2 regions of the Mesorhizobium sp. M0664 genome follow, and region 2 is predicted to be linked to the other one. Evidence: riboswitches for the same ligand, from Rfam matches in the RefSeq annotation. Region 2 holds a riboswitch; the other holds the start of a gene.
What was found. A riboswitch is a leader RNA that binds a small molecule or an ion and turns the genes downstream of it on or off. The one in region 2 is predicted to bind thiamine pyrophosphate.
Positions count from the first base shown of each region.

Region 1: linked by a shared signal. The riboswitch ahead of thiB (thiamine ABC transporter substrate binding subunit) and the one ahead of thiC (phosphomethylpyrimidine synthase ThiC) in region 2 are both predicted to bind thiamine pyrophosphate.

Region 1 covers NZ_JAMYPW010000004.1:79,893-95,196, forward strand. The annotation lists gene NKI39_RS08095 (ABC-F family ATP-binding cassette domain-containing protein) at 1-1,427, opposite strand, end outside; gene NKI39_RS08100 (thiamine diphosphokinase) at 1,443-2,087, opposite strand; TPP riboswitch at 2,215-2,329, shown strand; gene thiB (thiamine ABC transporter substrate binding subunit) at 2,373-3,386, shown strand; gene thiP (thiamine/thiamine pyrophosphate ABC transporter permease) at 3,875-5,494, shown strand; gene thiQ (thiamine ABC transporter ATP-binding protein) at 5,491-6,282, shown strand; gene NKI39_RS08120 (M48 family metalloprotease) at 6,537-8,006, shown strand; gene NKI39_RS08125 (RNA polymerase factor sigma-32) at 8,020-8,877, opposite strand; gene NKI39_RS08130 (amino acid ABC transporter substrate-binding protein) at 9,201-9,974, shown strand; gene NKI39_RS08135 (ABC transporter permease subunit) at 10,097-10,777, shown strand; gene NKI39_RS08140 (amino acid ABC transporter ATP-binding protein) at 10,774-11,544, shown strand; gene NKI39_RS08145 (CarD family transcriptional regulator) at 11,622-12,203, opposite strand; gene fdxA (ferredoxin FdxA) at 12,572-12,910, opposite strand; gene NKI39_RS08155 (RNA-binding S4 domain-containing protein) at 13,059-13,445, opposite strand; gene NKI39_RS08160 (helicase-related protein) at 13,458-15,304, opposite strand, start outside.
Region 2 covers NZ_JAMYPW010000002.1:31,732-47,035, reverse strand. The annotation lists gene NKI39_RS02945 (ABC transporter permease) at 1-734, opposite strand, end outside; gene NKI39_RS02940 (ABC transporter substrate-binding protein) at 803-1,864, opposite strand; gene NKI39_RS02935 (PfkB family carbohydrate kinase) at 1,904-2,890, opposite strand; gene NKI39_RS02930 (ADP-ribosylglycohydrolase family protein) at 2,887-3,921, opposite strand; gene NKI39_RS02925 (GntR family transcriptional regulator) at 3,949-4,674, opposite strand; gene NKI39_RS02920 (hydroxymethylpyrimidine/phosphomethylpyrimidine kinase) at 5,524-6,297, opposite strand; gene NKI39_RS02915 (thiamine phosphate synthase) at 6,288-6,893, opposite strand; gene NKI39_RS02910 (thiazole synthase) at 6,890-7,663, opposite strand; gene thiS (sulfur carrier protein ThiS) at 7,665-7,862, opposite strand; gene thiO (glycine oxidase ThiO) at 7,831-8,832, opposite strand; gene thiC (phosphomethylpyrimidine synthase ThiC) at 8,829-10,664, opposite strand; TPP riboswitch at 10,769-10,885, opposite strand; gene NKI39_RS02890 (Fic family protein) at 11,067-12,611, opposite strand; gene NKI39_RS02885 (YybH family protein) at 13,743-14,198, shown strand; gene NKI39_RS02880 (conjugal transfer protein TraG) at 14,726-15,304, shown strand, end outside.

The DNA.
Region 1 (15,304 bases), on a different contig from region 2:
CCATCCGGCGCGATGATGCTGGTCACGGTGCGGTCGAGGAAATCGCGATCGTGGCTGACCAGGATCACCGTGCCGGCAAAGCCGGCGACCAATTCCTGCAGCAGCTCCAGCGTCTCCATGTCGAGGTCGTTGGTCGGCTCGTCGAGCACAAGCAGGTTTGCCGGCCGCGCCAAAACGCGGGCGAGGATCAGCCGCGCCCGCTCGCCGCCCGAAAGCTCGCGCACCGGCGTGCGCGCCTGTTCCGGCTTGAACAGGAAGTCTTTCATGTAAGAGACGACGTGGCGCTGCTCGCCATTGATGACGAGGTTCTCGCCGCGCCCGTCGGTGAGATACTGCGCCAATGTCTCCTGCGGGTCGACGGCTTCGCGCTTCTGGTCGAGCGTGGCGATCTCCAGATTTGTGCCGAGCCGCACCGTGCCCGCGTCCGGCTTCAATTCGCCGGTCAGCATCTTCAACAGCGTCGTCTTGCCGGCGCCGTTCGGCCCGACCAGACCGACGCGATCGCCGCGCTGGATTCGGGTCGAGAATCCCTTGACCACGGTCAGATCGCCAAAGGTCTTCTCGATGTTCTTGGCTTCGATCACCAGCTTGCCGGATTCGGCGGCGTCGCTGGCTGTCATCGTCGCCGCACCCTCGGCGCCGCGATGACCACGAAAGCGCTGGCGCATGGTCTGCAACTCACCGAGCCGGCGCATGTTGCGCTTGCGCCGCGCTGTCACGCCATAGCGCAGCCAGTGCTCCTCGCGCACGATCTGGCGACCGAGCTTGTGCTGCTCGCGCTCTTCCTCCTCCAGCACCGTGTCGCGCCATTCCTCGAAATAGCCAAAGCCCTTGTCGAGACGGCGGGTCTGGCCGCGGTCGAGCCAGATTGTGGCGCGTGACACGCGCTCGAGAAAACGGCGGTCATGCGAGATGACGACCAGTGCCGAGGAGGTGCGGGCAAGCTCCTCCTCCAGCCATTCGATGACCGAAAGGTCAAGATGATTGGTCGGCTCATCGAGGAGGAGAATGTCGGGCTCCGGCGCCATGACGCGGGCGAGGGCGGCGCGCCGCGCCTCGCCGCCGGAAAGGTCGTTCGGCCGTTCCTCGCCGGTCAGGCCGAGATGCTCCATCAGATAGGTGGCGCGGTAGGGATCGTCGGCGGGCCCGAGCCCCGCCTCGACATAGGCGCGGACGGTCGCAAAACCGTCCATGTCGGGCATTTGCGGCAAGTAGCGCACGGTTGCCGAGGGCTGGCGGAAGACTTCGCCATCCTGCGGTTCGATCAGCCCGGCGGCGATCTTGAGGAGCGTCGACTTACCAGAGCCGTTGCGGCCGACCAGGGCGATCTTGTCGCCAGCCGAGGCCGTCAGGGCGGCACCGTCGAGCAACGGCGTGCCGCCAAAGGTCAGCTTTATCCCGTCGAGATTGAGAAGCGGCGGCGCCATATCAGCTTTCTGGGCTCAGCTTTCCGGAAGAGGGTAGGGATGCGCGAGCAGCAGCGCCCGGCCGCTGGCCAGCGCGATTTCCAGCCGGCCCCTGACCTCGTTGGAAATGGTCAGCGACGAGCCGAACGCAACCTCGACATGGTCGAGCGGCCATTTGGCGCCGGTGACTGTCAGGCCGGCGAGATCGGAGAAGCCGAGCACCGAAAACAGCGTGCCGTCGGCATAGTCGAAGCCAGTCTTTCCAGGCAGCAAAGGAATGCCTTCCTGTGCGCCGCTGGTCAAAAGCACTTCCGTTCCGCCTTCCGCCAGCCGGACGCTCAGCGCCAGATGCAGGAAGATGTGGTCGGTACGTTTGCCGCCGAAGGCGCCTGCGAGCACAAGGCTTGTCGCACCGCGTTCGAGCGCGGCGGCGATAGCGAGTTCACCGTCGGTCTTGTCTTTTTCGGCAGGAAATACCTGCCGTGGCACGGCGGCCAGATCCTCCGGCAACTCGGCAGGCACGGAATCGAAATCGCCGACCCAGAGTTCCGGCCTCAGGCCCAGCATGCGGGCATGACCGATGCCGGCGTCGGCGGCGATGACGCGCGAGCCTTCGACCTGGCGGTCGAGCAGCGGTGTGCGGATGAGATCGCCGCCAAGCAGGATGGTGAATGTGCTCATATCTCGTGGCCCTTACCAGCCCTGCCCCGGAAACGGAAGATGAAACGGCAGACGAAACGGAAGGCTGGGCTTTGGATGCCCGGCAAACTTCCGCTTGCGCAGCACTTCGGCCGGGCCTATGTGTCGCAACGCTCTAACGGGGTGCCGGACGCGATTTTCGCGGACCGGCTGAGAGGCAAGACTGCCAACCCGCTGAACCTGATCCGGTTTGTACCGGCGGAGGGATTAGACGTTTCGGACAGCCCGACGCCTCAATTCCTTTCAACGCGAACGAAGGAGGCGCCGATGCGCAGTTTTTTCCACTCTCTTGTCTCAATTGTCCTGCTTGCGGCATCCGCGGTCGCCCTGCCGGGGCAGGCATCGGCACAGGATAGACTGACGGTCTATACCTATGAAAGCTTCACCGCCGATTGGGGTCCGGGACCGGCGGTGAAGAAGGCCTTCGAGGTCGAATGCAGCTGCGTCGTCGAATTCGTCTCGGTCGCCGACGGCGTGGCGCTGCTCAACCGTGTGAAGCTGGAAGGCGCCGCGACCAAGGCCGATATCGTACTTGGCCTCGATACCAACTTAACCGCCGACGCCAAGGCAACCGGCCTGTTTTCGCCGCACGGCGCCGTCTCGGGCGTCAATGTACCGGGCGGCTGGAGCGACGATATTTTCGTGCCGTTCGACTATGGCTATTTCGCCGTCGTCTACGACACCGAAAAACTGAAGAGCCCGCCGAAGAGCCTCAGGGAATTGGTCGAGGGCGATGCCGGAGAGAAGATCGTCATCCAGGATCCGCGCACCTCGACGCCGGGCCTTGGCCTGCTGCTGTGGGTCAAGTCGGTCTATGGCGACAAGGCGCCGGAAGCCTGGGCCAAACTCAAGGCGAAGGTGCTGACGGTAACGCCGGGCTGGAGCGAGGCCTACGGCCTGTTCACCAAGGGCGAGGCGCCGATGGTGCTGTCCTACACGACCTCGCCGGCCTACCACATGGTCGCCGAAAACACCGAGCGCTACCAGGCGGCGTCCTTCGAGGAGGGCGAATATCTGCAGATCGAGGTTGCGGGGATCACCACCAAGGGCGCGAAGAACCCGCTGGCGGAAAAGTTCATTGCCTTCATGACCGGACCGAAATTCCAGGATGTCATTCCCGAAACCAACTGGATGTTCCCGGCCGGCAAAACCGACAAGCCGCTCAACCCGGCGTTCGACAAGCTGGTCAAGCCGACCAAGACCTTGCTGTTCAGCCCGGAAGACGTCGCGGCCAACCGCAAGGCCTGGGTCGATGAGTGGCTTGCGGCGATGAGCAGGTAGGGCTCAAGCCTCGTCGGATGTTTGCGCCAAGCCACCCCCCTCCGGCCTGCCGGCCATCTCCCCCTCAAGGGCACGGCTATCGCAGATGGAACGCCGAGGCTTTCGCTCTACGACGTACCCCCACCCCTAACCCCTCCCCACAAGGGGGAGGGAGACTTCCGTTGGCACTGACCTCGGCAAATTGTCTGCCTTTCGGCGCCAAAAGGGGAAGTAAGGGCATGCGGCAGCGTTCCCTCCCCCTTGTGGGGAGGGTTAGGGTGGGGGTCCAACTTCGTAAGAATCCAAATGCGATAGCCCTGCCCTCAAGGGGGAGATCGGCAGCTTTGTCGCCTCTCCTCGTCCTGCCACTTGTGAGATTGGCGAAGGCGGCTGAGTGCGCAATCTCCCCCCTTGAGGGGGAGATGGCCGGCAGGCCAGAGAGGGGTGGGCTCGGCCTTTGCCAGGTATTTCCTTCGATCTACGCCTGTCGTAGTGTCGGGTAGCGCGACATGCCTACGCGTCATCCGGCCGATCCCCGCGTCACTGCCGGCATCGTCGCGCTCGCCGCCATCGCGCTGCTGATCGGCGGTGCATTCGCCGGGCTCGTCGTCGAAGCCACACGCGACCTGTCCGGCGCCGCCTCCGCTTTCGATTCCTATCTCTTGCGCGTCGTCCGTTTCACGCTCTGGCAGGGTCTGCTGTCGACCCTGCTCTCCGTTGCACCGGCGCTGTTCGTCGCGCGCGCCCTGTCGCGGCATCCGCGTTTTTTCGGGCGAGGCTTCATCCTCCAGCTTTTCGCCGTGCCACTGGCGCTGCCGGCCATTGTTGCCGCACTCGGTGTCTTGGCGCTCTATGGCCGCGCCGGCTATTTTGCCGGCACGCTGGGCGCGCTAGGCGGCCAGAGCTGGCCCGGCATCTATGGCCTGTCGGGCATACTCGTTGCGCATGTCTTCTTCAACCTGCCGCTGGCGACGCGGCTGTTCCTGGAGGCGTTGCAGACCGTGCCGGCTAACCAATGGCGGCTGGCGAGCCAGCTTGGCATGGGTGCTGCGCCGGCCTTCCGGCTGATCGAATGGCCGCCGCTGCGTGCGGCCTTGCCGGGCGTTGCCGGGCTCGTTTTCATGCTGTGCATCACCTCCTTCACCATCGTGCTTACGCTCGGCGGCGGGCCGCGCGCGACGACGCTCGAGGTTGCCATCTACCAGGCGCTGCGTTTCGACTTCGACCCGGCGCGGGCTGTGACGCTGACCCTGCTGCAGATTGCCCTGACCTTCGTCGTCGTGCTGGCACTGACGCGGCTTGGCGCCAATATGACCGGCGACGCCAATCTGCCGGTGGCGCCGCGCCGGTATTTTTCAGCCGGTGCGGCCGAGACCGTGCTGAACGCGCTGGCGATCGGGCTCGCACTGCTGTTTGTCGCCGGGCCGATGGCGGCCACGCTGGCAGCCGGGCTTGGCGCCGATCTCGGCCGCCTGGCCGGCGAGAGCGCGGTGCGGCAAGCGACGGCGACCAGTGCCGTGCTCTCCCTCCTGTCGGCGCTGCTCTCTGTGGCGTTGTCGCTGTCGCTGGTGATGGCGCGCCGGGCGCTGGCGCTCACCCGGCGGAGCGGCAGGAGGACGCTGCTCGAACACCTGGCCGACACCGGTGCGGGGTTCGTCCTGGTGGTGCCGCCCATCGTCATCGGTGCCGGCTGGTTCTTGCTCCTGCGCACCGTCGGCGATGTCTTTGCGATCGCCCCTGTCATCGTCGTTGCGGTCAATGCGGTGATGGCGATGCCGTTCGCCATCCGCGCCATCCGCCCTGCCTATGACGCGGCGAGCGAACGCCACGAACGGCTCTGCGCACAGCTTGGCATCTCGGGCTGGAACCGGTTGCGGCTGGTCGATTGGCCGTCGCTGCGGCGGCCGCTCGCCACCGGCTTCGCGTTCGCCATGGCGCTGTCGCTCGGCGATCTCGGCGTCATTGCGCTGTTCGGCAGCGATTCCGTGCAGACCTTGCCCTATCTGTTGCTGGCGCGCATGGGCAGTTACCGCACCGAGGATGCCGCCGGCCTGGCGCTGCTGCTCGGCCTTGTCTGCCTGGCGCTGGTGTTGGCCGCGGACTGGCTGGGAAGGAGGGAGAAATCATGATGCCGATAAGCCCGGAACGGTCCATTTCGGTGGAAAAAGGCGCGGCCGTGCGGCTCGATAATGTCTCGTTCAGCTATGGTGAAACGCCGCTTATATTCGATGTCGATTTCCCGGTGTCGGAAATCACCGCCATCATGGGGCCGAGCGGTTCGGGAAAGTCGACGCTGCTCAATCTGGTGGCCGGTTTCGAGACGCCGCGGTCGGGCCGCGTGCTGATCGGCGGCGCCGACGTCAGCACTGCGCCGCCATCAGCGCGGCCGGTATCGATGGTGTTCCAGGAAAACAACCTGTTTGCCCATCTGTCGGTCGAGCAGAATGTCGGGCTCGGCCGCTCGCCTTCGCTCAGGCTGAGCGAGGCTGACCGCGCCGCAATCGCCGCAGCGCTGAGGCGCGTCGGTCTTGCCGGCAAGGAAAGCCGGCTGCCGCGCGAACTCTCCGGCGGCGAGCGGCAGCGCGTCGCGCTCGCCCGGGTCCTGGTGCGCGACCGGCCGGTGCTGTTGCTCGACGAGCCGTTCGCTTCGCTCGGACCGGCACTGCGCGATGACATGCTCGATCTGGTAGCCGACGTTCATTCGGAGCAGCGCATGACGGTACTATTCGTCACGCACCAGCCGGACGATGCGCGCCGTATCGGCCAAAACATGGTTTTCCTGGATGGTGGCACGGTTGCCGCGACCGGCACCGCCGCCGATTTTTTCGTCGGGGCTGGACCGGAGGCATTCCGACGCTATATCGGCTCGGGTCCGTTTGCGGCTGGATCACGAGATGTTGCCCGGAAGCGGACATAATTTATGGTCAAACCGGCGGAAGGCGAAGCGGCGCTTGCTTGCCATGATCGAGGTAGTGTGGCTAGGTCCGCCAGGAGCTGGTCCGGCCTAGAGCGTGATTTGCCGTTGCTGTCTCGTATCCGTCGGACGCACGAAGGACGCCATAGCACTTGACTTTGCGCGTGATGCTTTTCGGAAATCGCGCCCGATTTTCGCGGTCACGTGCCAGGACTTGAAAGGAAGCCGATCTGCCGACCGGCATCGACAATCGGAGGGTGAAACCGCTGGCGCGCTTTCTGGCGCTGGCCGGTCTTGCCGTGGCGCTGGCAAGCTGCCAGATGTTCACGCCTCCCGACGTGCAGGAATCGGGCTTCCAGCCCTCCGACAAGCCGATCACGGTCGACAATGTCGCCGCCAACAGCAAGCTCGCCCAACTGGCGAAGGCGCAGCACCCGCGCATCCTCGCCACCTATGGCGGCGAGTATTCCGACCCCAAGCTCGAGCGCATGGTGGCCAAGGTCGTCGGCAGACTGACCGTGGTGTCGGCCAACCCAACCCAGACCTACCGCATCACCATCCTCAACTCGCCCAACGTCAATGCCTTCGCGCTGCCGGGCGGCTATCTCTACATCACCCGCGGCCTGCTTGCGTTGGCCAACGATTCCGCCGAGCTTGCCGCCGTCATCGCGCATGAGATGGGCCACGTTACCGCCAACCACGGCCTGCAGCGCCAGCAGCTGGAAGCCGAAGAGGGGTTGGCGACCAAGGTCGTTTCGGACGTGCTCGGCGACAACCCGACGGCCAAGGCGGCGCTGATCCGCGGCAAGCTGAGGCTGGCCCAGTTCTCGCGCAATCAGGAGCTGGAGGCGGACGCCATCGGCATCAAGTCGATCGGCGAAGCCGGTTTCGATCCCTACGCCGCCGGCCGCTTCCTGCAGTCGATGTCGGCCTATACCGATTTCCGCTCGATCAGCGGCGCCACCGACGCCAGCCTCGACTTCCTGGCGACGCACCCCAACACGCCGCAGCGAATCGATCTCGCGCAGCGCCACGCCCGCCAGTTCGGCGCGCCCGGTGTCGGGTCGCGCGACCGCGATTCATTTCTTGCCGGCGTAGACGGGCTGCTTTACGGCGACACGCCGGAGGAAGGCTACGTGCGCGGCGAAACCTTCCTGCACCCTGGCCTCGGCGTGTCGTTCTCGGTGCCCAACGGTTTCGTCATCGACAATTCGGCGGCGGCGGTGACGGCGACCGGCCCGGGCGACATGGCGATCCGCTTCGACGGCGTTTCGATCGACAAGAACCGCTCGCTGACCGACTACATCCGCAGCGGTTGGGTTGCCGGCCTCGACGACAGCAGCGTGCGCCAGGAGACGATCAACGGCAACGAAGCGGCAACCGCGCATGCCGGCGCCGATGGCTGGCAATTCGACATTGCGGTGATCCGCGCCGGCGGCCAGGTCTACCGCTTGCTGACTGCTGCACCGTCGGCCAGCACCTCGCTGAGCACGGTGGCGCGCTCGGTCAGCGGCTCGTTCCGCATCCTGAGTGCTGCCGAGAAGGCGGCGTTGAAGCCGCTGCGTATCCGCATCGTCACGGTGCAGCCCGGCCAGACAATGGGCTCCCTGGCCGCGCAGATGGTCGGCGTCGACCGCAAGCTGGATTTGTTCAGGGTGCTCAACGCGCTGTCGCCGGGTGCCGCGGTTTCGGCCGGCGACAAGGTCAAGATCGTCACCGACAAATAGCAGGCGACGCGATTCAGGCTGCGAGAAATTCCGGATTCTGCTTTACCAGCGCCGCCTTGAGCTTTTCCATGGCGCGCGCCTCGATCTGCCGGACACGTTCCTTGGAGATGCCGAGCGTCTCGCCGAGCGCTTCGAGCGTCGCGCCCTCGTCGCTCAGCCGGCGTTCCTCGATAATCCTGAGCTCGCGCGCATTGAGAGCGCCGAGTGCCGTCTTCAGCCACACCGAGCGGCGTTCGACGTCGATCGTATCGCCGACGACCTCATCGGGCAGCGGGTCATCCGAAACCAGGAACTCCATCCGCTCGGTTGCGCCCGCATCGTCGGCTAGCGGTGTGTTGAGCGAGCTGTCCGGCGCCGAAAGGCGGGAATCCATCATCGCCACATCGGCCTCCGATACCCCGAGAGCCGCCGACACTTCGCGGTAGAGCGTGGCATTCGACGTCTGCTCGGCGCCGTTTGCCAGGCGGGCGCGCAGACGCCGCAGGTTGAAGAACAGCGCCTTTTGCGCCGAGCTGGTGCCGCCGCGCACGATCGACCAGTTGCGCAGGATATAGTCCTGCATCGAGGCGCGAATCCACCAAGTCGCGTAGGTCGAGAACCGCACCTCGCGCTCGGGCTCGAAACGGGCCGCGGCCTCCAGCAGCCCGACATGGCCTTCCTGGATCAGGTCGCCCAGCGGAAGGCCGTAGTGGCGAAACCGCGACGCCATGGAAATGACCAGCCGCATATGCGCGACGGTGATGCGGTGCAGCGCGTGCTGGTCATTGTTTTCCTTCCAGCGCAGCGCCAGGAGATGCTCTTCGTCACGTTCCAGATAAGGGGCTTTCATCGCCGCGCGAACCATGGTCCGTCCTGCACTGTCTTCCATCATGCCGCGCTCCTGCTCCAGGCGTTGCGGTGCGATCGAATCGTGAGTTGGCGCCGATGGTTGAAATGGCGGCGCCGCGCCCTACAACAGCGAAGAACGTGCCATGCGGGGGAATGTTCCCCCGGACTGTCATGTCGATTGCGCTGTTCCAGGCGATTCGCCGCCGGCCTTGACTCAGCCGGATGGCGCCGGGAGATGCTGGTTGAGAATTGGATTTCAAGGGCGGGAGATTTTTGAAATTCAGTTTCTTATTCTGGCATCGCGCATCTGTCATTTTCCGGCACTCGCAATGACGCCGGATACGGCCAAGGACGGATCACAGAAAAATGAAATGGCTCAAATCGCTCATCATCGCCGGAACGCTGCAGGTTCTGGCCATCGCCGCCGGTCACGCCGGCGCCAATCTCGACCAGATCAAGCAGTCCGGCGTCTTCAAGGTCGGCACAGAAGGAACCTATGCGCCCTTCACCTATCATGATGCTTCCGGCGCGCTGGTCGGCTTCGACGTCGAGATCGCGCGGGCCATCGCCGAGCGCCTCGGCGTCAAAGCCCAGTTCCTCGAAGGCAAATGGGACGGGCTGATCGCCGGTCTCGATGCCAACCGCTACGATGCCGTCATCAACGAGGTCGGCATCACCGAGGCGCGCAAGGCCAAATATGACTTTTCGGATCCCTACATCGCCTCCAAGGCGGTGCTGATCGTGCGCGGCGACAACACCGATATCAAGAGCTTCGCCGATCTCAAGGGCAAGAAGGCGGCGCAATCGCTGACTTCGAACTTCGGCAAGCTGGCTGAAACCAACGGCGCCGAACTCGTCGGCACCGACGGCTTCGACCAGTCGATCCAGTTGCTTCTTACGGGCCGCGCCGACGCCACCATCAACGACAGCCTGTCCTTCCTCGACTTCAAGAAGCACAAGCCCGACGCCAATGTGAAGATTGCCGCCCAGGAAGAAAACGCCGACTATTCCGGCGTCATCGTGCGCAAGGGCGATCCGGAACTGGTGGCCGCCATCAATAAGGCGCTGGCCGACATCAAGGCCGACGGCACCTACAAGAAAATCGCCGACACCTATTTCGGCCAGGACGTTTCGAAGTAAAACGGCTTTCTCGTGTGGGCCGAACGCCGGCCCGCGTCGTTCATATCGCGGCGAGCTGTCTTTTGACGGCCCGCCGCTTTCGCGTGATATGAGCGACGGCAATCTGGCAAGGAGGAGCCTTCGTGCCGCACTGGCTGCAATTGATGCTGGAATCCCTGCCTACGCTGCTATGGGCTGCACTGATCTTCACCGTGCCGCTGACGCTGCTGTCGTTTGCATTCGGTCTTGTCCTAGGCTTGGTTGTGGCGCTTGTCCGGCTGTTCGGTCCCAAACCGCTGGTCGCCGTGGTCCGCTTCTACGTCTGGATATTCCGCGGCACGCCGCTTCTCGTGCAACTGTTCCTTATCTTCTACGGCCTGCCATCGGTCGGCATCCTGCTCGACGCCTTTCCGGCAGCACTGATCGGCTTCACCTTGAACATCGGTGCTTATTCGTCGGAAATCATCCGCGCCGTCATCGGTTCGGTGCCGAAGGGTCAGTGGGAAGCGGCCTATTCGATCGGCATGACCTGGGCCCAGGCAATGCGGCGCACCATTCTTCCACAGGCGGGGCGCGTCGCCGTGCCGCCGCTGTCCAACACCTTCATCTCGCTGGTCAAGGACACTTCGCTCGCCGCCGCCATCACCGTGCCGGAGATGTTCCAGGCAGCGCAGCGCATCGTCGCCACCACCTATGAGCCGCTGATCCTCTATGTCGAGGCAGCGGCCCTCTATCTGATCATGAGCTCCGTGCTGTCGGCCTTGCAGGCGCGGCTGGAAACGCGGCTCAACCGTTATGGCGGCTTCCTGGAGGCGCGCGCATGATCGGCCTCACCAACATCGAAAAGCGTTTCGGCGACAATTTGGTGCTGAAGGGCGTCACCGTCACGATCGAGGAAGGCAGCGTTACGGCGCTTGTCGGGCCGTCGGGCGGAGGGAAGAGCACGCTTTTGCGCTGCATCAACCTGCTCGAGCTGCCGACTTCAGGCACGGTACGGATCGGCGACGATGCACTCGAATTCCATCCCGGCGGCAGGGTCTCGACCAGGGATATCCAGCGGCTGCGGCTGCAGACCGGCATGGTGTTCCAGAATTTCCAGCTGTTTCCGCATCGTACTGCGATCGAGAACATCATGGAGGGGCTGGTGACGGTGCTGAAATGGCCCAAGGAGAGGGCGCGCGAACGGGCGCTGGCCCTGCTCGAAAAAGTCGGCATGGCGCACAAGGCCGATGCCTGGCCGGCGACCCTGTCGGGCGGCCAGCAGCAGCGCGTGGCGATTGCCCGGGCGCTGGCGCCTTCGCCGAAGGTCCTGCTCTGCGATGAGCCGACCTCGGCACTCGATCCGGAACTGGCGCAGGAGGTGGTTGACGTGCTCGGCAAGCTCGCCAGCGAGGGCACGACCATGGTGATGGCGACGCATGACCTGCGGCTCGCCTCCAAGATCGCGCGGGAAGTGGTGTTCCTCGATGCCGGCAACATCGTCGAACAAGGCCCGGCCGCGGTGCTGTTCAGCAACCCGGAACGCCAGCGGACCAAGCGGTTCATCGCCACGCTGAAGCACGAGGCGGAAAGGGAGGGCGGCGAAGGTTAGATATGCGCGTCGCCGGTCAGCTAAGACAAAAAACCCGGCGCGAGGCCGGGTTTTCCATGTTTCCTGGGCGAAAAGGCTCAGGCAGCTTCTTCCTGCTCGGCTTCCTCGTTGTCGGCCTTGGCGCCGCGCTTCGGGCCCTTGTTGAGGTTCACCTCGATGAGGCGGACCGCTTCGGTCTCCGACATGCGGTTGACGGCCGCGATCTCGCGGGCCATGCGGTCGAGGGCCGCCTCGTAGAGCTGGCGCTCGGAATAGGACTGCTCCGGCTGGTTATCGGCGCGGTAAAGGTCGCGCACCACTTCCGAGATCGAGATCAGATCGCCGGAGTTGATCTTGGCATCATATTCCTGGGCACGGCGTGACCACATGGTGCGCTTGACGCGGGCGCGGCCCTGCACGACCTTCAGCGCGCGCTCGACATAATCCTCTTCCGACAGCTTGCGCATGCCGATCGAGGTCGCCTTGGCGACCGGCACCTTGAGGCGCATCTTGTCCTTCTGGAAGTCGATGACGAACAGCTCCAGCTTGTGGCCCGCGACTTCCTGCTCGTCGATCGAGACGATCTGGCCGACACCATGCGCCGGATAAACGATGTACTCGCCGGTCTTGAAACCGTGGCGCGCTGCGGTGGACTTCTTCTGCGGGGTGATCGTTGCCATTACGCCCTGAACTCCTTGTTGTGGTACCGGCATCGTGCCGGCCCGAACTCGTGCGACCGGGGTGACCGGTCCTCAGCCACACAACGATGAACTCACCGGAAAGGCCAGGACCGGCAAATCGCAACATTGCGACCGCCTGCCCCAGATCGCTCTGGTCCGGATTGAGAAATTCACCTTTCAGTGATTTGGGGCGTTTGCGCCATAAATCGACGTTGTGTCACCGGCATGTTTGGTTGATATAACACAAAAAGTCGGAAGAATCAAGGTTTTGCTGCACGCGCGAAGGCCACGCGCCGTCGCCGCCTGTCAAGGCGGTTAATGTATCACGGCTGTTACGCGGCGTCAGGCCGCCGCAGCCGGCAGGCTCGTCAGTCGCCTTCGCCGGGCTCGGGGGAGAAATATTTCTCGAACTTGCCAGTTTCGCCATCGAAATTCTTAGCGTCGGCCGGCGGCTCCTTCTTGGCGGTGATGTTGGGCCATTTGTCGGCATATTCGGTGTTGATCTGCAGCCATTTGTCGAGGCCCGACTCGGTGTCGGGCTTGATCGCGTCGGCCGGGCATTCCGGTTCGCAGACACCGCAATCGATGCACTCGTCCGGGTGGATGACGAGCATGTTCTCACCTTCGTAGAAGCAGTCGACCGGACAGACCTCGATGCAGTCCATGTATTTGCATTTTATGCAATTGTCGGTCACGACGTAGGTCATTGGTCGGCTCCGGGACGTCCCATTTTGTTGGGCTTTTTTGGTGAGGTAACGCCTTTGTCCGCCGGTGGCAAGGGCGGCCCCTGCCAGCGGTGCCGCGGTTTCCGGAATGGAATTCCGGAAGGCCGGCAAAGCGGGCGTTCGACCTTGCTCAATCGTCGCCGAGCAGGTGGTCGGTCTGGCGGCGTTCCTTCTTCGTCGGGCGACCGCTGCCGGCCTCGCGCAACGGCGGCACCGCATCCGGAAGCGCCTCGCCCTTGGGCGCGGGGGGCGGCGACATGTCCTCGTAGAGCAGGGGGGCCTCTTCGGCCGGGCCACGCCGTACGCCGGTGCCAAGGACTTTCCAGACGAAGATCCGCCGCTCCAGCGTGATGGTCAAAACGTCGCCCGGCCGGACCGTATCGGAGGCCTGCGCTGCTTTGTCGCGATTGATGCGGACGCGTCCGGCGACGACCAGCTTGGCTGCCAGCGTGCGCGATTTTACCGCGCGCGAGAAGAACAGCCACTTGTCGATGCGCTGGCGGGCATCAGTGACCATTGGACGAGCAGCTTACTTCTTCAGCTGGTCGCGCAACGCGGCGAGCTTGGCGAAGGGCGAGTCCGGATCGAAGCGGACCGGGCGTTCCTCACGCGGCTTTGGCTGGAACGCCGGCTTTGCGCCTTGGGCGCCGCCTTTGCCGTCCTGCCGGCCAGCCTTCCAGTCGGGCCGGTTTTCGCGCCGGTCCGGGCGTTCACCTTGCGGCTTGCCGGCGCGCTGATCTGCCGCGTCGCCTTGCGGCCTGGGCTTGAACTTGCTGCGATCGAAGCGTGGCTTGCCGGCGCCGTCGCGCTGGTCGTGGCGCCCCTGACGGGCGGGCCGGTCGCCCGGCGTCGCTTGCCCGCCGGCATCTGTCGGCGCATCGCTGCGGCTGTCCGGCGCAGCTTGACCACTGCGCGCGCGATTGTCCCGATGATTGTCCCGGGGGCGGTTGTCATGCTGGCGATGACGCGGGCGCTGGTCGAAACGACCCTGCCGCCACAACAGGATGGGTTTTGGCTCCTCGGCTTCTGGAGCAGCTTCGCCGGCGATGGCTCCTGCCGTCGCTGCAGGTTCGGCCGGCGATGCTTCCGTAGTGTCGGAAACCGGCGGCTCTGCCGGTGCCGCAGCCTCAGTTTCCGCCCCAAGTTCCGCCCTTGGCTCGGCCGCTGGTTCCGCAGGCGCTTCAGCAGTCGCCTCCGCGGCGGGCCGGGTCTCTTGCGTGACTTCTGCCGCAGCTTCAGGGGCTGGAGCTTCCGCGACAGGCTCTGCCGTCGCTTCGGTCACAGCTTCGGCCGCCGCCTCCGCAACAGGAGCCGCATCCGACACAGGTTCCGAAGCCTCCGCCGGCGGCTCTGCCGCGGCAGATGCTTCCGCCATCCTCGCCTGCTCGACGCGCGCAGTCTCTTCCGCCGCCTGCTTTGCAGCGGCAGCTTCACGCGCGGCATTGTCCTGTGCTTCGATCCGCGCCTTGACCTCGGCCGCCGGTTTGGCATCGGCGCGATAGCCGAGTCCCTTCAGGATTTCTTCCATGTCGTCGGCGGTGGCGCCGAGAATCGACATCATCGGCGGCGTCACCATGAAGGACTGGCCGTCATAGGCGCCGTCGGGGCGAGGGCCGAGGCCCGGCTTCCAGTTGGTCGCCGGCCGGATCAGGTCGGCCAGCCGTTCGAGAATATCGACGCGTACAGCACGCCGGCCAAGATTGCGGTAGCCGGCAAGCTTGTAGAAGGTCTTGTCGAAGGTCGGATCGATGACCACCGAGGTGCGGCCGGAGGCCAGTGCGTGAACGACATCGCCGAAGCCGGGCTTGTCCTTGCCGTCGTTTCTCAGCGCCCACAGCAGCGTTATCAGCCCGGCCGGCGCCGGTTTGATCAGCGCCGGCACGAAGACATGGTAGGCGCCGAAGCGCACTCCGAGACGGCGAAGCGCCGCGCGGCCTTCCTGGTCGAGCGACTTCATCTCGTCGGCGATGTCGCGACGGTTGATGAGGCCGAAATGCTCGACAAGCTGGAAAGCGATGCCGCGGCCGATGCCGGTGATCTGCTCGGCATTCTTGAGATCGACCAGCGGCTTCAGCAGGGATTCGATCTGGAAGTTGACGAAGCGCTCGGCGCGCGCCGCAACCTTGTCGCGGGCCGGGCCGGTGAGTTGCTCGTCGGCCAGCAGAACCAGACGCGGCTTCAAAGCGTCTTCGCCGGCGACCAGCGTGCCGATCGGCGCGCCGATCCAGCGCAGCGTGCCATCCGAACCCAGCGCGATGTCGCCATTGGCCGAGGCGCCGAAGCGCTCGGCCCGCGCCTCGAACTCGGCGGCAAGCGCCTTCTGCGCCGCCGCCCGCACCGCCTTGGCGTCTTCGCCGCCGGCGCTCTGGTCGGCGG
Region 2 (15,304 bases):
AAGGTGCCGGTACGGCCGCCGAGGATGCGCGGTTCCATGAACGAACCAACAACCGGGACGAAGACGAGCGCTGCGCCCGCCACCAGCCCCGGCATCGACAGCGGAATGATGACTCGATTCAGCACCTGCAGCCGCGAGGCGCCGAGCGAGCGCCCGGCTTCGATTAGCGAGTCATCGATGGCCTGCAGGGTCAGATAGCAGGTCAGCACCATGTAAGGCACGTAGGAGTGCACCAGCCCGATGATTACGGCCGGATAGGAATACATTAGGTCGATGTTGATCTTGAACGGCAGGACGGCGTTGAGCGCAGTGTCGAGAATGCCGCCTTCACGCAACACCATCGCCCAGGAGAAGATACGCACCAGCCCGTTCGACCAGAACGGCAGGATGACGAGCAGGAAAATCGCCTCTCGGGTGCGGCCTTTCAGCACCTTGGCCAGCACATAAGCGGCGGGATAACCGATGACGATGCACCACAGCGTCACCTCGAGGCCGAGGCGCAGCGAGGCCAAAAGCAATGTCAGATAAAGGCTTTGTGAAAAGAAGGCGGCATAGTTTTCGAGCGTGAACGCCCACGGCTTTCCCGACAGCGGCAGGTCGGTCATGAAGGAGAAGAAGACCATGGCTGAGAGCGGCAGGAAGATCGCAACCGTCAGCCAGAGATAGGCAGGCGCCAGCAGTGGCAAGGCCGATCTCAATCCGCTGCGCGACGCGGCCGCAACCTGTGCTGCCATGACATCCACCTCCCAGGATGGGGAAGCATCAGCCGACATGGATGGTCGGCTGATCCCGGCTTCTGCTGTTACTTCACGTCGACCTTGAGCTGCTGCCAGAGCGACAGATAGGTTTCGCGCTGGGCGTCTGTGATCGGCGCCTGGAACTGAATGCGCTTGGCGACTGCCGGGTCACCCATCACCTTGCGGTTGAACGCATCCCCGGGAAGTGCTTCTACAGCCTTGGTGTTGGCGGATACCGGGGCTCCGACCTTGGTGACCCATTCGACATAGAACTTCGGGTCGATCATGTAGTTGATGAAGGCCTCGGCGCCGGCGACATTCTTGGAACCGACCGGAATTGAGAAGGCGTCGAGCCAGGCGACAGCGCCCTCCTGCGGGATCACGAGCGAGACCGGCAGCTTGAAATGGGTCTTGGCGCGATCGGCCGAGCCGCTCCAATAGGTGCCGATGTCGATCTGGTTAGAGGCAGCCATCTGGTTCCAGTCGTTCTCCGAGCTCCAGAACGTCTTGATCTGCGGCATCAGCGAGGTGAGCTTCGCCTTGACCGCCTCGATATCCTTGATGTCGTTGATGTTCTGGCCGGTGGCAATGGCGCCGAACTGAACCGCCTCGACGGCATCATCACGGATGGTGACGCGGCCCTTGTGAGCGGGATCCCACATTTCGGCGATGCTCGTCGGCGGCTTATCGAAGGATTTTTCATTGATGGCGAGCGCCGTCAGCCCCCAGACCCACGGCACGCCATAGACCTTGCCGTCATGGACGAGCATCGGCGATCCGGCCTTGTCCTTGCTGATGTCGGGAAAGTTCGGCAGCTTGGACGTGTCGATCGGCTGGATCAGCTTTTCCGCCATCGCCTGGTCGTTGAAAGCGGCGTTGATCATGACCACGTCGTAAAGGCCGGGATTGGTCCTGAGCTTGGTCAGCATCTCCTGTTCGGAATTGAAAAAATCGTTGACGACCTTGTGGCCGGTCGCCTTCTCGAAGGCTTCGATGGCCCACGGCTCGTCGGCGCCGTAGCCCTTCCAGTTGAGTACGTGCACCTCGTCGGCCTTGGCGGCAAATGCGAGTGCGGAGGTGAAGACGGCGGTCGCCGTCAGCAGGGCAGTCAAGTCGGGCATGCGCATGTTCGTTCCTCTCTGTGTTTGCCCGCTTCCCGGGCTTTGTCAGGCTGTCGGGCGTTTGGCCTCTTGCTTCCGGCCATGGAGGCCGATCGGCGGACCGCCGGCATGGCTTAGGAATGTCTGGATTTCGTGGTCGGTCGGCGCTGATGAACCACCGTGGCGGGTGACGGAAATGGCCGCCGCCGCATTGGCGTAGCGCGCTGCTTCAAAAGGCGGCGCGCCGCGCGCCAGCGCACTGACGAAAGCGCCGATATGGGTGTCGCCGGCGCCATTGGTGTCGATGGCGTCGACCTCGAAGCCGGCACTCGTTTGCGCCGAGCCATCGGCCAGCCGTATGTGGCAGCCTTTCGCTCCGGCGCGAATAACGACGCCGACGGCCTTCGGGGAGTGGTCGCTAAGAAGCCGTGACGCGAGTGCCTCGACGTCGCCCGGACCGGCAATCGCGGCCGCTTCCATCCTGTTGCAGCTCAACCAGGTGGTGCGGGCGAGTATCCGAGGCAGGATAGGGCGGGGAATGTCGACGACGACAGGTGTCGGGTCGAGGACAAGCGGTGTGTCGGCCGGAAGTGCCTCGATCCAGTCGACAAGCGCGTCTCGGCTTCCCGGATAGCTAAGCGTATAGCCGGAGGTGAACACCCAATCCCCCGGGGCGACCGAGACGGGCGCCATCATGTCAAGGCTGAGCAAGCTCTCCGCACCAGGCCACGAGACGAAGGTGCGCTCGGCATCGCTGCTGATCATGGCGACGCAATTGCCGCTGTCCATGACGGGCGATGGCGTCGTCAGCGTCTCGATCCCCTCATTGGCTAAGGCCGTGCGCAGGAAGTCGCCATTGGGTCCGCTGCCGAGCTGGCCGCCGAACACCACCTTCATGCCGGTGCGGCTGGCCGCGACCATCATGTTGAAGCCGCCGCCGGCGACTTGCGTGTAGCTCGACGCCGTCTTCTCCGTACCCGGCGCCGGCAAGGCGTCGATGCGGTAGACATAGTCGACCACCGCGCTGCCGACATGGACGAGACGCCCACTCATGCCGCCGCATCCTTGCCGGGACCCGTCCTGTCGGCACGGCGCTTGGATATACGGGCCGCAACAAGGTCGGCGGTGAGCGCGCCAACCGCCGCAATGTCGATGCCCTTGAGGTCTGCAATGCGGTTCTGAGGCAGTCGGGAAAAGCCGGTGCAGGCGCCGGCCATGCCGGTCGCGATGGCGCCGATCGTATCGGTGTCGCCACCGAGATTGGCGCTGATGACCGCCGCTTGCCAGGGATCACCGCCGGCGACTTCCAGCACGGCGAATGCAGCCGGAACGGACTCCTGACTGGCGACGCCGGTGCCGACCAGATCGGTGATCAGCCGGATCGCGTCCTTCGTCGCCTTGCCGCGCACAAGCTCCTGCGCCCACCCAATGCGCGCAGCAATGTCACCGCCGGTCACCCAATGGCCGAGCGTTGCTCCGCACCTCGCCGCGGCGATGGCGCTGTCGGAAGCGGCGCGCCAGTCGCCGCCTGCGACGCCGCGGCTGACGGCCGCCGCAACGGCGGCTGCGGCCGCAATGGCAACCGAGGTGTTGTGCGTGGCCCGGCAGGTCTCGGCAACTTTGGCGACCAGCGCGTCCAGCGGCTCTGGCGGCATCATGATGCCGACCGGCGCAATGCGCATGGCCGCACCATTTGTGTCGCCGCTGCGCCCCGCTTCCTCGGCCGGCACGCCATTGTTGATGGCGTCGATGGCGCGTTTGGTCGATGGTCCCAGCAGATCGTAGCTGCCGCGCGCTTTGACGTCGCGCTCCCAGTCGAGTAGCGCGTTGACCCACCGCGCATGATCGAAGCGGTTACCGGATTCAACCAGGATACGGCCAAGCAGAAGCGCCTGTTCGGTGTCGTCGGTGATCGTTCCAGCGGGAAGCCCCTTCGACACCGGATGGTCGGCGAAAGGAGCAATGAAGCCCTCTACATGGGCGTAGAGTTCGGCAATCCGGGCCGGCGACAAAAGCTGCGTCGGCATGCCCAGCGCATCCCCCAGTGCCCCGCCGACAAGCGCCCCCATGGCCCGATCAGTCATATTCCCGGTGTTGTCGTCCGGCATCACTCAGAACCTCATATGCAGCGCAAAATGCGCCGGGTTGAGCAGGCTGGTCACATATTCGATCGGCCGGTCATCGGCGGCGCGGGTCAACCGGCGACCGCGAAGGAACGGCGTGCCTTGCGGGCAACCGAGGATTGCAGAGTCCTCGGCGTTGAGCATTTCGATGCCGACCCATTCCTCGCCATGGTCGGGAATGAGGCCCGCGCCGCGCAGCGTCTGGTGCAGCGAGCCTTCGCGCAGGCCGCGCAACGGCACGTCCTCCAGTTCCGGCGACAATGGCAGGCGGCTGCGCTCGATGGAGATGGCGTGGCCGTCGCTGGCATTGGTGCGCACCCGGTCGACAGCGATGAAAAAGGGGTTTTCTATACCAAGCAGTGCGGCAAGACCGGGGTCCTCGATCACCTCGAGCCGCAGCGTCCGCGTCTCGGCGTTGGCGCCGGCGTTGGCGAGCGCCCGCGACCAACCGATGGAGTCATCAACGGGCTTGCCATCGAAGGTGACGAAAGAGCCGATGCCGACTTTGGTCGTGATCAGCCCGCGGTTGGACAGTTCCTCGAGGCCTTTGCGGACGGTGTTGCGGCTGACGGAGAAACGCTGGACGAGCTTGTTCTCGCTTTGCAGCCGGTCGCCGAAGCCGAGAACACCGGAGCGGATTTCATGTTCGAGAACGGTGGCGATCTGTTCGGGCTTGCCCGTGCCGGGAGACAGTTGAACCGAGCGCCGCTTCATATGGGTACCTGTTCAGTGAGCCTGTATAATCCTGTTCATATCACGGCAGGCTTGTCAACGAGTGCCGGATGGAGCTGCCATCGGGCTTGATTAGGCGTCGCGACGAGCATAGTTGCCGGTTCCGTCGCCGTGGGACGTGGCGTCCAGCGCCAGCTCCGCATCATCGGCAACATAGCGGGCATTGCGGTAGTCGCGAATGAAGCTGATCCGACCTTCACACCACTCGAGCCACATAAAGTGGTTGGGTTTCGCGTCGGCTCGGTCTCGAACACCGCGATCACCTCCCGGCCCTCGTGCCAAGCCGGCTTGAGCCACACGCCCTCGCTCTTAACCTGGTGAAGAACCTGCTGACGTCTGCTGAGCCTGAGCGAAGCGGATGCAAGGACGGATGAAGCTTCACTGTTTTTCGAAGCCGATAATCCCTTGAATGACAGGAATGGCCTGCATCGCTTGAGCACATCGGCGGTGACGATGAAATGGCCGTAAGACGGACAATGTTCATTCATTGTCGGAGGCAGTTCGTGATCCCGAGTCCGATTCAACAGGACGGCCTAGGGAGCGTCAGCCTAGCGCCGCCGCAGCCGAGACGCGGGATCGACCGCTCCCGTCGAGGGGCGTCGTTTAGCAGGAGCTCGCGACCAAGGTGAATTCCAGGATCGCAGTCGGATGTGGGGAAAGGATGCCAACGCACTAGATACGGCGCACGACGGCCGCCTCGCCATCGTTGATCTCGCGGTCGCCGCCTGGCGAGGCCGTCAAACTACTCCTCTCGAGTGAGGTGAATTACGAGGCGAAATTACCAGCCCGGACCCGCGAGAGGCAGGCGTGTCTTTCGAGAGTTGGAAAATTTTACAAGTTTCGTCGGTCTGCTGCATTCTTCTTAAACATGGCCAAGACAAGCCGCTTGCCTTCGCGCACACTGTCTTCGAGCGGCTTCGCCTTCGCCAGATGCGCCGCAATCGCGCTAGCCAGCATGCAACCCGTCCCGCGGATTGATGCGACAAGACGAGGTGCGTCGAAGCGAATTGGTTCTTGATCGGAACGCAACAGAATATCGGTTGATCGAGGTCCTGATGCGTGGCCCCCTTTGATCAGCAGGCCCGGCACGCCGGCTGCCAGCAATTTCCGTCCCAGTCTCACCGCGTCGCTCTCGTCGGCTGGCGGTTCCGCACCAACAAGGAGCGCCAGCTCGAGGAGATTGGGGGTCACAAGGCAGCAAAGCGGCATCAGGTCGCGCCTCATGGCAGCGATGGCACCTGCTTCCAGAAGCCCCCGGCCGGAGCTCGAGGCCAGCACCGGATCGAGCACTGCCGGCACCTGCGGATTTTCGCGCAGCACGCCGGCAATGGCAACGACGATCTCGGCCGTTGCGAGCATGCCGATCTTAATTGCCGCCACCTTGTTGGCCTGCAGCGCGGCGCACATCTGATCGGCCACAAGATCGGGCTTCGAAGGATGGATTTCCATTACGGCTTCGTGCGTCTGCACCGTCAGCGCTGTGACAGCCAGGCAGGTGCGCATACCAATGGAAGAGATCGTCTCGATATCACGTGCAATTCCAGCCCCACCGCTGGAGTCTGATCCGCCAACCACGAGCACACGCGGTTCTCGCCTCAGCGCCATGGCTTTGTCTTTTCGATCCATTCTCGCGTGCGCGCTTCGGGATCGGCATTCAACGTGATGTCGGTGACCACCGCCGCGCTGTCCGCACCAGCCTCGAAGACACCGTCGAGCCGGTCGGGGTTGAGGCCGCCGATGGAGACCAATGGGATCGGCGCCACCCGATGCTTCCACTCGCTGATCCGCTCGAGCCCTTGCGGCGCCCATTTCATCTGCTTCAGGATGGTGGGATAGATGGGGCCGAGCGCGATATAGTCGGGCTCGGCAGCGATGGCCGTTTCCAGTTCGAGATGATCGTGCGTGCTGAGCCCGAGCTTCAATCCGGCGTACTTAATCGCCAGCAGGTCAGCCGCAGCCAAATCCTCTTGGCCGAGATGGACGAAGTCGCAGCCTTCCTCAATGGCGAGCCGCCAATAGTCGTTGACGATCAGTTGGCAACCATGGACCGCGCAGACGCCGTTCGCGCGGCGGATTTCCGTCCGCAGCGTGGCCTCGTCCCTATCCTTGATGCGCAACTGAACCAGCTTGACGCCAAGTGGCACCAGCCGTTCGATCCAGGCGGCGCTGTCGACGATCAGGTAGAAGGGATCGAGCTTCATGAGAAAACCGCCCTGCCGAATGTTGGTGTCGATGGCACCGCGACGTCGCGGGGTTCGAGCATCCCCGAGCTGAAAGCTTCTCGACCGGCGTCGACCGCCTTGCCGAACGCACGCGCCATGCCGACCGGATCGGCCGCCTTGGCGACCGCTGTGTTCAGGAGCACGGCATCAAAGCCGAACTCCATGACTGTTGCCGCGTGCGATGGCCGTCCGAGACCAGCATCCACGATAAGCGGGACATCAGGGAAATGTCCGCGCATCGAGCGCAGCGCCGTGATGTTGACCGGCCCGAGGGCGGAACCGATCGGTGCGCACCAGGGCATCAAGACCTTGCAGCCCGCCGCAAGCAGCCGCTCGGCGACGACAAGGTCGTCGGTAGTATACGGGAACACCGCAAAACCGTCCTCGCACAGGATGCGGGCGGCTTCGAGCAGACCGAACACGTCCGGCTGCAGCGTGTCGTGATTGCCGATCACTTCGAGCTTGATCCAGGGCGTGCCGAAGACTTCGCGCGCCATTTGTGCGGTCGTGACCGCTTCCTTGACGGAGTGGCAGCCAGCAGTGTTGGGCAGGATTCTGACACCAAGCGACCGGATCAACGACCAGAATTTTTCGCCAGCCCTGCCGCCTGCCATTTCACGGCGCAACGAGACGGTCACCACCGAGGTGCCCGATGCCCTGACTGCATCGGCAAGGATGGCCGGCGAAGGATATTGAGCGGTGCCGAGAAGCAGGCGGGAGGGAAGCGTCGTCCCGAGAAGATCGAACATGCTAGCCTCCCTGCATGGGCGAGAGGATTTCGATCCGGTCGCCGTCGTTCAATTGGAATTCCGCCCGGCTGGCTTTGTGCACGAGGTCGTTGTTGACGGCGGTCGCGAGCCAATCGCCCTCATAGTCAAGCGCGGCAAGCAGCTCGGCCAGCGTGGTGGCGGCAACCTCATGCACTTTGCCGTTGACCATCAGTTTCATGAGCAAGCTCCACGGGTTTGTCGTGATTGAAGACAATTTCGCCCGCCAGGCGCGCCATGGCGGGGGCGAGAAGAAAGCCATGGCGATAGAGCCCGTTGATCGCGACGGTGTCTCCGCTCATTTCGACGCGCGGCAGATTGTCGGGAAAGGCTGGACGGACGCCGACACCGGTTTCAACGATCCCGGCCTCGCCAAAGGCCGGATGGAGGGCATAGGCGGTACCCAGAAGCTCCATCATGGAGCGCGCCGTGACCGGTCCGTCGGACCGGCTTTCAATCATCGTCGCACCGATCATGAACTGAGCGTCGGCACGCGGTACCGCATAGAGCGGAAAGCGCGGATGCAGCAACCGGACCGGGCGCGACAGCGAGAAGTCTGGCGTGTTTAGGATCAGCATTTCGCCGCGAACGCCGCGAAGCCTGTCATCGGCGGCTGCCATTCCCGTGCAATCGATCTGACGATCGAAACCGGAAACATGCCGGGCGTCGGTGCCGAAGTGGAATTTGACACCCATGGCTGCGAGCTTGTCATGAAGTGCTGCCATCGCCTGGCGCGGATCGAGATGGCCCTCATCGGGAAAGAGCAATCCGCGGCGAAAGCGGCCGGCTAAGTCGGGTTCCAGGAGCGCAATTTCGTCTTCGTCGACACGCCGATGGCCCGACGTGCGGCTGGCGAGGCGGTCGAGCTCGCCGGCATCACGCGGGGCGGCCACGACAAGTGTTCCGCCCCGTGTCACCTGACCCGGCAGCACCGCATCCCACCAGTCGGCAGCGTCACGTCCAAGGTCCAGCACCGGCTGCTCGGCGCTTTCACGCTCGCACCATGTCGCCAGCATGCCGCCGGCGAACCACGACGCATTGCCTCCAAGGCCATGCCGGATCTCGGCGACCGTGACCGTCGCGCCGCGGGCGGCGAGTTCGAAGGCGGCGGTGAGGCCGGCGACGCCGGCCCCCTTTATCAGCACCTTCATGATGGCTTACCTGGCTGAGGCGTGAGCGGTGCGCCGGTCTCGTCCGCTGGCACGTAGAGATCGCCGCCCTCGCGGTATTTCGCCGCCATCGCCGCCATGCCCTCTTTCTGTGCCTCGGCGCGGATGTCGTGAGAGATACGCATCGAGCAGAATTTCGGTCCGCACATCGAGCAGAAATGCGCCAGCTTGTGCGCCTCCTTGGGCAAGGTCTGGTCGTGGAAGGACCGTGCGGTTTCGGGGTCGAGCGACAGGTTGAACTGGTCCTCCCAGCGGAACTCGAAGCGCGCGCGGGATAGGGCGTCATCCCTGACTTTCGCCGCCGGGTGGCCCTTCGCCAGATCGGCCGCGTGCGCTGCGATCTTGTAGGTGATCACGCCGGTCTTGACGTCATCGCGGTCGGGAAGGCCGAGATGCTCCTTGGGCGTGACGTAGCAGAGCATGGCCGTTCCGAACCAGCCGATCATCGCCGCGCCGATGCCGGAAGTGATGTGGTCGTAGCCCGGCGCGATGTCGGTCGTCAGCGGTCCAAGCGTATAGAACGGCGCCTCGCCACAGACGGCGAGCTGCTTGTCCATGTTCGCCTTGATCTTGTGCATCGGCACGTGGCCGGGCCCCTCGATCATCACCTGGCAATCTTTCGCCCAGGCGATCTGCGTCAGCTCGCCGAGCGTTTCCAGCTCGGCGAATTGCGCCGCGTCGTTGGCATCGGCAATCGAGCCGGGACGAAGGCCGTCGCCGAGCGAGAAGGAGACGTCATAGGTGCGGCAGATGTCGCAGATCTCGGCGAAGTGCTCATAGAGGAAGCTTTCCCGGTGATGGTGCAGGCACCATTTGGCCATGATGGAGCCGCCGCGCGAGACGATACCCGTGACCCGGTCAACGGTCAGCGGGATGTAGTGCAGCCGCACGCCGGCATGGATGGTGAAATAGTCGACGCCCTGTTCGGCCTGTTCGATCAGCGTGTCGCGGTAAACCTCCCAGGTAAGATCCTCGGCAATGCCGCCGACTTTCTCGAGCGCCTGGTAGAGCGGCACCGTGCCGATCGGCACCGGCGAGTTGCGGACGATCCATTCGCGGATGTTGTGGATGTTGCGGCCGGTCGACAGATCCATCACCGTGTCGGCGCCCCAGCGGATCGCCCACACCATCTTTTCGACCTCTTCAGCCATCGACGATGTGACGGCGGAGTTACCGATATTGGCGTTGATCTTGACCAGGAAATTGCGGCCGATGATCATCGGTTCGCTCTCGGGATGATTGATGTTGGCGGGAATGATCGCGCGTCCGCGCGCCACCTCGTGGCGGACGAATTCAGGCGTGACGAAGTCGGGGATCGCCGCGCCGAAGGCCTCGCCGTCGCGCTCAAGCTTGCCGTGCAGGATCTCGCGACCAAGGTTCTCGCGGATGGCGACGAACTCCATTTCGGGCGTGATGATGCCAGCGCGCGCATAGGCAAGCTGTGTCACCGCCTTGCCGGTCTGGGCCCGGAGTGGCCGGTTGCGGACTGGAAATTCCGGTGTTAGGCGCTCGCCTGCCGCAAACCCATTGTCTTCTGGCCGGACGTGGCGGCCGTCATAGGCTTCGACATCGCCGCGCGCGGTGACCCATTCATGGCGAAGCCGTGCAAGGCCGTTTTCGATGCTGGTTTCGACAGTCGGGTCGGTATAGGGGCCGGACGGATCGTAAGCGGTCACCGGCGGCTCGCCTGCCGTCGGATGGACGGAGATTTCGCGCATCGGCACCCTGAGCTGCGGGTGGATGGTACCGGATTTGTGGATTTTGCGTGAGGCAGGCAGCGGTCCCGTCGAGACGGCGGGGGTGAGGGCATTCATCTTGAGGCTCCTTTGCTCGTTGCATTGGAGACCCAGTTCTGTGCCGGAAGGATGAAAAGACGCTTCTGTCGACCTGCCGAAACAGGACCTCGGGCGTAAACTCCCGCAAAGCGCTTGCACCGTCCCTACGCCAGTATGAACTGGATCAGGTTCAACGGGTCACTGCGCCGCGAAAGCCAGCAGTATCTCAGCCCCTTGCCGGGACTCCCCTGGTGAATGCGTGAGGTTGGACGGGACCGCTCCGGTTTGTCAAGCGCGTTCTGGCCGCGGCTGATCGGCGGCCGGTCAGACCGTGCGGAAAAAATCGTGCATGTCTCGGCGACAAGTCAAGCGTCGGAGATGAAGGCAGGGACAAGGGAATCGCAAACCGTCGGACTAAAATCGATCCTGATGATCACACCTTCAATGGGCACCAAAGGTTTGCGCGTAGATCGCCTCGATTCTTCCTGCCTCGTCACTGGTCAGCGCGGCGAATTCCTTCTCGCGCGCGCGGTTCGATAGATGGCCATCATTCTGGTGAAGAAAACGGAAGAGCAGATCGGTCAACCGCTCGGGCATGTCGATAAAGGCGTCCACCTGCTGCCGGAACTGATCGTAGCGCTGCAGAAATGCGGTTTCCTCGGGAAGGTCCCGTTCGATCGTCCGCTGAACGCAAGCATAGAGGAATTCGGCGTGCGGGGTTGCATCGAAGAACCGGTAGAAATCACCGGTGTCATTCAGCACCCGGACGTTGAATTGCGGCGTCGGTTCCCATTCCACCAACGGCAGAAGGCGCTGCGAATAGCTCTCGAGCACGCCCCTGTACTCGTTGATCTGGTCCAGGATCGCGGCCGAGACGGGAAAGACCACTCCCGGCGGATTGAAGCCGCGCATGGCAAGGACGTGGTGGATTAGGTAGCGGTGAATGCGGCCGTTTCCGTCCTCGAACGGGTGAATATAGACAAAGCCGAAGGCGAGGATTGCGGCGGCTACGACTGCATCAAGCTTTTGCGCGGGGCCCTGATCGAACGCCGCCATTCCACCGATTAGCCGCGGCAGGTCCTCGGGCCGAGCGCTGATGTGATGGGGCAAGGGCGTGCCGTTGTCTCGGTCATGCTCACCGACGAAACCTCCTTCTTTTCGGAAGCCAAGTCTTACGAAACGAGCGTCGCCAAGTACAATTCTTTGCAGACGCAGCAGCTCATCGCGATCGATCGGCCAGCGGCCGGCTTCGCCGATGGCGCGGCCCCAGCGCTGGATGCGATCTTGCGGCGGGTGCTCGCCCTCGATCGCATAGCTTGATCGCGAGTCTTTGAGCAAAAGAAAGGCGGCGGTCCGAGCAAGGAGGTCGCGCGGCACGTCCGCTACGATTGCCTCCGCGCGCCGCGGTAGTTCAAGGCCGATGAATTTTTCGAGAATCTTGGTGCGGAACACCAGAGGGCAGAACTCACGCGTGCCGGGGAGATTGTCCCTTACGCGATAGCGCGAAGCGGTCTTGTCGGGTCCGGGCCACTGCAGCTCGGGATCGACAACCGGAATGTATCGTCCGGCCTCCGCGTCCGGCAGATCGATACGCGCGCCCCTCAGCCATTCATATAAAAACCAGATGCGGCGGGCATAACTGCCGGTCGGGCTTTCACGGACCAGCGCCTCGATCGGCGCGGGACCGGTCACTTGGAACAGCCGCTTGAGGACGGCAAGGTCCAGTCCCTCGTACTTGAGCGCAAAGGTCAGGTGGCCTTCGAGGGTAGGATTTGGGGCATGGCGGGGGGTCATGATCCGCCAGCCATCCCGTTCGGTAATGCGATGATGCTCGCCAGTGGCGAACAATCTACGGGGCAAGGGCGCGACGAGCCTGTAGGCTCCGATCAGGGCGCTGTACCCGGCCGGGGTCGCCGTTTCAGGAAGGCGGATTTCCTGAAAAACGGTAACGGGACCTGAAAATTGGTGCTGTTGCACCGCAGGCATGAAACGCGAATCCTTCCATTGAATTTTGGTTTAGTCGGCAAAACCTATGAAAAATGATCCTATCCCATGAAAATTGATGCCACAAGACAAATTTTCCGAAAACCGATTCTAAAACAGTGCTGAGGTCGATCAAGCAAGAACTCCGCCACCGGCTCAAGGAAGCGACTTCAGAACAAAAAGGTGAGTCCAGGAACCGCCATTCGCCCGTCTTAGTCACGAGGCCGGCACGGATGGCCCGCCTTACGTCGAGCCGGATTGCTCGAGCGCGCCGTTCGGGGCTCACTCATAGAGCACTCCGGTGCGCGATCCCGATTTGATAGCCGCGATCACGCTCGCGACTGATCTTGGTGACTGGCGGCGTCGGAGTAGAAAAGTGATGCAGGATCTCGGTGGCGTCGTGTGTGTGTGACCTGAAGTGAGTTCTCTGCGGTATGGGGGGCGGCACGCAGCGCGCGTCTTCTCGGCAAACAGATCGACGAAGCGGCACCGAAGGGAAGTTCCTGGCATTCATTCTCGCCATCGCTGCCCCAATTTGCCGATCGGACTGCCGATCGATCTCGCCCAATACTTTGCGCGCGCAAGGGCCGAAGCCGAACTGGGCGGCACCTGCTCATTCGGGAGCTGACTCATGCTTGGTGCCCGAGAGAGCTGTGCCTGATCGAATGCGTGAAATCGTAGCTCGGAGTGGAGAGGCTGACGCGGTCATCTGTCACCCGCCTTCGGGCTGTAACGGAAAGCGCGACATCGTCTCCAATGCTCGTTCCCCACGTCGAGGGGCCCAGCGGCTTGGCTACGGGGGGGACTGTCAGCTAGTGGCCGCTGGGCCTTGACGACCAGCGACCGTAAGAGGAGGCCCTGTGCTGGCTGACGAAAACTTGCGAGCAAAGCCACGGAAAAGCATCATTCGAACGAACTCTTTCGTCGAGACGAGGAGGGCAGTGAGGCGGTAGCCGCCGCTTTGAAGCTCTCCGGCAGCTGCTACGCTGGTCATTCAGAGGGTCGCAGTTGCGCTTGCGCCGTCATATCAGATAAGTCTAATAAAATAGGCGCCTGGCCATCGAACGCGCCGCGGCGCCCTTGGGTCGGCGCTATTCATCGGGTGGGCATGTCGGGCACGCAAGGGAGGACGAAATGAGACTGGTTCAGTCATTTGCATTTGCTGCTGTGCTGCTTGTTTCGTCTGCATTGTCTGCGGCCGCCCACTCGGCTCGTGAGGACATCGAAGCGGCGTTGGTAAAATTCATGGACGCCTTCAACAGCGGAAACGCAGCAGCGGTAGGTCAAATGTATACCGACGATGCCGCCCTGCTGCCACCCGACGGCAAACGCGTCGATGACCGCAAGGGCGTGGAAGAATTCTGGCAGGGCGCAATCAAGGCCGGGATGAAGAATCTCACCCTGAAGGCGCTGGAAGTGGAAGAGAGCGGGAATCTCGCCTACGAAGTTGGCGCATTTACGCTCGGTGTGCCGAGCAAAGGCGGTGCCCCTTCCACCGTTGCGGGCAAGTACATTGTCGTTTGGAAAAAAGGGGACGACGGGACGTGGCGCCTGCATCGGGACATCTGGAACTTTGGTGCGGCCCAATAGATTCCGCGACCCGTGAGGCCGGCGCGGCTTGCAACAGTTCCAACGAAAGTCCATGGCAATAGTTGATGTGACTGAATTGATTAACAAAATTGAACAGACTTGATGGGTCTGCTCATCGAGTCGGCTCTGGATCTATCGCGCTACCGATCAGGGAGGCGGTAAGATTCGAGCTCAGCAGAACGTCAATTCCGGCTGACCACCACTTGCCGGGACTAGAGCGTTCTCCGGCTCGGCGCGCCGCCGAGGGCTCTTGTTCATTTGGTCGTGGGCAATCCGCGGTTCTCCAAGAACCCGTCCATCTCGTCAAATGCATCTGAGCCGAGACAACTAATTATCATTGGGCAAAGTAGCGGCTCAACGGCTCCAGAAGAAAGCAGCCCCCCGATGCTCGTTCAACATTCGAGCCCGCATCGGGCAAGTCTTTCCACGTCCGGGTACGCGATGCTGCTTCGACCGCCCCTTTCTTCTTGCGGATTTAGGAATTCGAGCTTTTCGGTTGTTCCGATCATCCATTTGGGAAACGACCGATGCCGGCAAGCAAGGTTTTATGGGGCCAGATACTCACCGCCTTTCTGATCGTCGTCGCGACGACATGGGGAGCAACACAGTGGACGGCAGGGCGGCTCGGCTTTCAAAGCCAACTCGGTCCGCCGTGGTTCGAATTGGCTGGACAGCCCGTTTATCCGCCGCCAGCCTTTTTCTGGTGGTGGTTTTTCTACGACGCCTACGCGCCGAAGGTCTTCCTGGAGGGCGCGGCGATTGCGGCGAGCGGAAGCCTCATGGCTATCGTCGCAGCGATCGGGATGTCGCTGTGGCGGGGGCGCGAGGCAAAGGACACCACGACTTACGGCTCGGCGCGCTGGGCGACGCGAGACGAAATCAAGGCCGCTGGGATGATCGGTCAGGATGGGGTGATCCTGGGTATGTTGGGCCGACACTATCTGCGCCACGACGGTCCGGAACACGTGCTATGTTTCGCACCGACCCGAAGCGGCAAAGGCGTCGGCCTGGTGGTGCCGTCACTACTGACCTGGCCGGGTTCGGCAATCGTCCACGACATCAAAGGCGAAAACTGGGAACTGACGGCCGGATGGCGGGCCCGTTTC